Linked DNA regions of Caldimonas thermodepolymerans. The protein of the gene in region 1 interacts with the protein of each later gene in a pairwise test. Links are inferred from orthologs where the notes say so. Each region holds a gene or a part of one and is shown in the gene's direction. Other genes may lie near its edges. The genes, in order: ruvA and ruvC.

Evidence for each region.
Region 2: the proteins of ruvA (region 1) and ruvC interact in binary tests that used the Escherichia coli proteins (3 or more experiments, as listed by UniProt). The link is inferred for Caldimonas thermodepolymerans from one-to-one orthologs.

What each region holds. Positions count from the first base shown.
Region 1 is NZ_CP064338.1:3,268,272-3,271,529, reverse strand. Bases 255-3,199 are described here. They hold ruvA (Holliday junction branch migration protein RuvA), read left to right. Parts: upstream 255-1,413; coding sequence 1,414-1,986; downstream 1,987-3,199. Other genes in these bases: IS481_RS15385 (sterol desaturase family protein), read right to left, coding at 3,074-3,199; ruvB (Holliday junction branch migration DNA helicase RuvB), read left to right, coding at 1,994-3,061; IS481_RS15400 (response regulator), read left to right, coding at 724-1,389; IS481_RS15405 (sensor histidine kinase), read left to right, coding at 255-603. Outside these bases: more of IS481_RS15405, read left to right, coding at 1-254; more of IS481_RS15385, read right to left, coding at 3,200-3,258. UniProt on the Escherichia coli protein: The RuvA-RuvB-RuvC complex processes Holliday junction (HJ) DNA during genetic recombination and DNA repair.
Region 2 is NZ_CP064338.1:995,354-998,381, reverse strand. What follows is about bases 228-2,942. They hold ruvC (crossover junction endodeoxyribonuclease RuvC), read left to right. Parts: upstream 228-1,166; coding sequence 1,167-1,718; downstream 1,719-2,942. Other genes in these bases: IS481_RS04870 (urate hydroxylase PuuD), read right to left, coding at 1,744-2,942; IS481_RS04880 (phosphatidate cytidylyltransferase), read left to right, coding at 228-1,134. Also shown: IS481_RS04885 (lysophospholipid acyltransferase family protein), read left to right, coding at 1-152; more of IS481_RS04880, read left to right, coding at 154-227; more of IS481_RS04870, read right to left, coding at 2,943-2,943.

The sequences.
Region 1 (3,258 bases):
TACGCCGAGCTGGCCGAGGCCCGCATCGAGCAGGTGGCCGAGGCCGAGCGCAAGCGCATCGCCGGCGACCTGCACGACGACCTGGGTGCCAAGCTGCTGACCATCGTCCATACCAGCGGCGACGAGCGCATCTCCACGCTGGCGCGCGAGGCGCTGGAGGAGATGCGCCTGTCGGTGCGGGGCCTGACCGGCAAGCCGGTCAAGATCGCCGACGCGCTGGCCGACTGGCGCGCCGAGGTGGTTTCGCGGCTCGGGCAGGCCGCGGTGCAGGTCGAGTGGCAGACCGCGCACGAGAACGACGAGCGCCACCTCTCGGCGCGTGCCTACGTGCAGACCACGCGCATCCTGCGCGAGGCGATCAGCAACATCATCAAGCACAGCGGCGCCAGCGCCTGCACGATCCGCTGCGTGATCGACGAGGTCGACTTCAACCTGGTGATCCAGGACAACGGCCGCGGCATCCCGCTGGAGCTGGACGGCAAGCTCGACCGCGGCCACGGCATGGCCAGCATGAAGCGCCGCGCCAAGCAGCTGGCCGGGCAATGCCTGGTCGAATCCGGTCCCGGGTTCGGCACCGTGATCCGGCTGACACTGCCGCTGTGATCCGGCGTGGCCGTGCGGCCACGCTCCCCCATCGGAACGATGCGCCGGTGCCGCCTGGCGCTGGTACCATCGACAGCACCTGTTTCTCTTGCGGGGCGGGCGCCGGTGCCCGCGCTGACGATGCACATCCTCCTGCTCGAAGACCTTCCCGAGATCCGCCTGTGGCTCAAGACCCTGGTGATGCAGGTCTTTCCTTCGGCGCGGGTGTCCGAAAGCGCGCGCGTGCACGATGCCTTGGAGCAGATCACCGCGCTGCGGTTCGACCTGGCCCTGATCGACCTGGGCCTGCCTGACGGCTCGGGCGTCGAGGTGGTGGCGGCCCTGCGCGAATCCCAGCCGGAGGCGCAGTCGGTGGTGGTGACCATCCACGACGACGACGATCACCTGTTCCCGGCCCTGCAGGCCGGCGCCTTCGGTTACCTGCTCAAGGAGCAGCCCAAGGACCAGCTCGCCGAGCAGCTGCAGCGCATCACCCAGGGCGAGCCGCCGCTGTCGCCGTCGATCGCCCGGCGCGTGATCGCCTACTTCGCGTCCCAGGCGCGCACCCAGCCGGCCGAGACCGAGCCGCTGCTGCCCACGGTGCAGCTGACCGAGCGCGAGAACGAGGTGCTGCTGCGCGTGGCCAAGGGCTTCACGCTGCCCGAGATCGGCGTGCAGCTGGGCCTGTCGCGGCACACGATCGCCGACTACGTCAAGCAGATCTACCGCAAGCTCAACGTGTCGTCGCGGGCCGAAGCCGCCCTCGAGGCGCAGCGCCTCGGCCTGTTCCGCCGCACGCCCCGCTGAGGCCGCCGGGCCGATAATCGGCCGATGATCGGTCGTTTGACGGGCGTGATCGCGGAGAAGGCCCCTCCGCAGGTGCTGATCGATGTCCAGGGCGTCGGCTACGAGGTCGACGTGCCGATGAGCACCTTCTACAACCTGCCCAACCTGGGCGAGCGCGTGACCCTGCTCACGCATTTCGTCGTGCGCGAGGACGCGCAGATCCTGTTCGGCTTCGGCACGGCCGCCGAACGCGACACCTTCCGCCAGCTGATCCGCATCTCCGGCGTCGGGCCGCGCACGGCGCTGGCGATCCTGTCGGGCCTGAGCGTCTCGGACCTGGCGCAGGCGGTCAGCCTGCAGGAAGCCGGCCGCCTGGTGAAGGTGCCCGGCATCGGCAAGAAGACCGCCGAGCGCCTGCTGCTCGAGCTCAAGGGCAAGCTGGGGCCGGACCTCGCCCAGCCGGCCGCGGCCCTCAACGACGCACAGGCCGACGTGCTGCAGGCGCTGGTGGCGCTGGGCTACAGCGAGAAGGAGGCCGCCGCGGCGCTGAAGGCGTTGCCGCCGGACGTGGGCGTGAGCGACGGCATCAAGCTCGCCCTCAAGGCGCTGACAAGGTGAGCCGCCCATGAGCATCCAGACCGACGACTTCACCCCGCCGCCGCGCCAGCGCGTCGTCGCGGCCACCGCCAGCTCGCCGAACGAGGAGGCGATCGAGCGCGCCCTGCGCCCCAAGGGCCTGGACGAGTACGTGGGCCAGACCAAGGCGCGCGAGCAGCTGGAGATCTTCATCGGCGCCGCGAAGAAGCGCGGCGAGGCGCTCGACCACGTGCTGCTGTTCGGCCCGCCGGGCCTGGGCAAGACCACGCTGAGCCACATCATCGCGCACGAGCTGGGCGTGAACCTGCGCCAGACCTCCGGCCCGGTGCTGGAGAAGCCCAAGGACCTTGCCGCGCTGCTGACCAACCTCGAGCGCAACGACGTCCTGTTCATCGACGAGATCCACCGGCTCAGCCCGGTGGTCGAGGAAATCCTCTACCCGGCGCTGGAGGACTACCAGATCGACATCATGATCGGCGAGGGGCCGGCGGCGCGCTCGATCAAGCTCGACCTGCAGCCCTTCACGCTGGTCGGCGCCACCACCCGCGCGGGCATGCTGACCAACCCGCTGCGCGACCGCTTCGGCATCGTCGCGCGGCTGGAGTTCTACACCGCCGACGAGCTCGCGCGCATCGTCACCCGCTCGGCCGGGCTGCTGGGCGCGCCCATCGACCCGGCCGGCGCGCTGGAGATCGCGCGCCGCTCGCGCGGCACGCCCCGCATCGCCAACCGCCTGCTGCGCCGGGTGCGCGACTACGCCGAGGTCAAGGGCGACGGCCGCATCACCAAGGCCATGGCCGACCAGGCGCTGGCCATGCTGGACGTCGACCCGCTCGGCTTCGACGTGATGGACCGCAAGCTGCTCGAAGCCGTGATCCACAAGTTCGACGGCGGCCCGGTCGGCCTGGACAACCTGGCCGCGGCGATCGGCGAGGAGCGCGACACCATCGAGGACGTCATCGAGCCCTACCTGATCCAGCAGGGCTACCTGCAGCGCACCCCGCGCGGGCGGGTCGCGACGCTGGCCGCCTACCGCCACCTCGGCATCGCGCCGCCGGGCCGCGCGGACGCGGGCGGCGACCTGTTCGAGGGCTGACCCGGCGCTTCGTCAGCGGCCGCTGGCCGCGGCCCCGGCCGCCTGCGACGCAGCCTCGCTGCCCGAGGCGGCCGGCGTGCCGCTGCACAGCTGCCCCACCACCCACAGCCCGGCGGTGATGGCCAGCGCCCCGCCGGCCAGGGCGCCGGGCGACAGCGCGTGCGCCTGCCACAGCCACCAGGCGGTCGCGCCCAGCA
Region 2 (3,028 bases), 2.3 Mb from region 1 along the record:
TGCCCAAGGGCGAGGTGGTGCCGGTGCCGATCCTGTGCTCGGTGACCTTCGGCGCGCCGATGCAGCTGCTGCCCGGCGAGGACAAGCGCGCCTTCCTGGAGCGGGCCCGCGAGGCCGTGATCGCCCTGCGGCGCATCGAGAGGGCGGCGTGAGATGAACCTGTTCCGGCAGATGCGGGCCTGGTCGGCCAGCGAGCAGATCGCCCTGCTGTTCGTGATCGTGTTCGGGCTGCTGCTGCTCGCCACCGTGGCGGGCATGGTGATGAGCCTGCGCGCCGCCGACGCCACCGCGCTGGCGCGCGTGGACCGCTTCAAGAAGCAGCTGCGCACCTCCTGGGTGATGGTCACGGTGTTCTGGATCGCCTGGGTGTCCGGCAGCGTCGGCTCGGTGATCCTGTTCGGGCTGGTGTCGTTCCTCGCGCTGCGCGAGTTCATCACGCTGGCGCACACGCGGCGCGGCGACCACCGGGGGCTGATCCTGGCCTTCTTCATCGTGCTGCCGCTGCAGTACTACCTGGTGGCGGCGCGCTACTTCAACCTGTTCTCGGTGTTCATCCCGGTCTACGTGTTCTTCGTGATCCCGGTGATCAGCGCGCTGGCCAACGACCCCGAGCGTTTCCTCGAACGCAACGCCAAGATCCAGTGGGGCATCATGGTGTGCGTGTATGGTCTCAGCCACGCCCCCGCCCTGCTGCTGCTCGACTTCCCCAAGTACGAGGAACGCGGCGCCTTCCTGCTGTTCTTCCTGGTGATGGTGGTGCAATCCTGCATGCTGCTGATGAGCTACGTGGCGCGACACTACCGGCTGGCGCCGGTGGCGCCGCGCATCAGCGCCTCGTTCTCGTGGCGCGCCGCGCTCAACGGCGTGCTCGGCGGCAGCGTGATCGGCGCGTTCCTCTACTGGATCACCCCGTTCAAGGCCGGGCAGGCCTTCGCGATGGCGCTGATCGCCTGCACCGCCGGCACCCTGGGGCATTTCGTGATGAAGGCACTGAAGAAGGACGCGGGCGTGCATTCCTTCGGCGGCGAGGGCCGGCTGGTCACCGGCGGCATCGGGCTGCTGGACCGGGTCGCGCCGATCTGCTTCGCTGCCCCGGTGTTCTTCCATTCCGTACGCTGGTACTTCAAGCTGTGATGCCCCGCACCCCGCCCACGGAAATCCAGGCCCTGCGCGTGCTCGGCATCGACCCCGGCCTGCAGACCACCGGCTTCGGCGTGGTGGACGTCGAGGGCCCGCACCTGCACTACGTGGCCAGCGGCACGATCAAGACGCGCGACGCCGCGCAGGGCGACCTGCCGGCTCGGCTGAAGATCATCTTCGAGGGCGTGCGCGAGGTGGTGAACCGCTACCAGCCCAACGTAGCCTCGGTCGAGATCGTGTTCGTCAACGTCAACCCGCAGTCGACGCTGCTGCTCGGCCAGGCGCGCGGTGCCGCGCTGGCCGGCCTGGTGAGCTGCGACCTGCCGGTCAACGAATACACCGCGCTGCAGATGAAGAAGGCCATCACCGGCCACGGGCTGGCGCGCAAGGAGCAGATCCAGGAGATGGTCGCGCGGCTGCTCAAGCTGCCCGGCCTGCCCAGCAAGGACGCGGCCGACGCACTGGGGCTGGCGATCTGCCACGCCCACGCGGGTGCCTCGTTCGCAGCCCTCACCCGTGCCGGCGGCCAGCTCAACCGCCGCACGCACGGGCACTACAAGGGCGGGCGCACCTACTGAAGGGGCCGCCCGCCCCGCGGCGGCCTCACTCGGTCGGCGCGCCGGCCTGGAACCAGCGCGCGACGAGCGCGCGCTCCTCGTCGGTCATGCCGGTGGCGTTGTTCAGCGGCATGGTGCGCTGCACCGCCACCTGCTGGTACACCGACTGCGCATGGCGCCCGAGCAGCTCGGCCGTGTGCAGCGCGACGTTCTTGTTCTGCAGCTGCTCGTTGTGGCACAGCACGCAGCGCTGGTCGATCACCGTGCGCACCTCGGCGTACGACGGCGGCGGCAGCGAGACCGTGGCTTCGGTGCGGGGCTCGGGCGCGATCCACGCCGCCACGCCCGCCAGCAGCACCACGCCGGCCAGCGCCGCGCCCCAGGGCGGGCGCACGCCCTGCACCTTGGCCTGGTGGCGTGCGACGAAGAAGTGGCGGATCAGCGCGCCGGCCAGCATCACCAGCACCAGCACCAGCCAGTTGTGCTCGTGCGCGTAGAGCATGCCGTAGTGGTTGCTGATCATCGCCACCAGCACCGGCAGCGTGAAGTAGGTGTTGTGCACGCTGCGCTGCTTGCCGCGCTGGCCGTGGATCGGGTCGACCGGCTGGCCGGCCTTCATCTGCGCGATCACCTTGCGCTGGCCGGGAATGATCCAGAAGAACACGTTGGCGCTCATCGCCGTGGCCATCATCGCGCCGACCAGCAGGAAGGCCGCACGGCCCGCGAACAGCTGGCAGGCCAGCCACGACGCCAGCACCACGACCGCGAACACCAGCACGCCGACGATCAGGTCGCCGTGGCGGCGCTGGCCGAACAGGCGGCACACCGCGTCGTAGACCAGCCAGAACACCACCAGGAAGGCCAGGGCGCCGGCCACCGCCATGCCCGGCGACCAGTCGTGCACGGTCTTGTCGACCAGGAAGGTGCCGGCGTTGAAGAGGTACAGCACCGTGAACAGCGCGAAGCCGGTCAGCCAGGTGGAATAGCTCTCCCAGTAGAACCAGTGCAGCTTCTCGGGCAGCTGCTTCGGCGCGACCAGGTACTTCTGCGGGTGGTAGAAGCCGCCGCCGTGCACCGCCCACAGCTCGCCGTCGACGCCCTTGGCCCTGAGGTCCGGGTCGGTCGGCGGGGTGAGGCTGTTGTCCAGGAAGACGAAGTAGAAGGAAGACCCGACCCACGCGATCGCGGTGATCACGTGGGCCCAGCGCAGCAGCAGGTTGGCCCAGTCAAGCAGATAGGCGTCCATGCCTCGATCTCTCTTTGAGGCCCGGGCAGGCCGGGCCGGTTCACCTTACCACTGCGGGCTCTGTAAGGGCGACCGTCGCAACCGG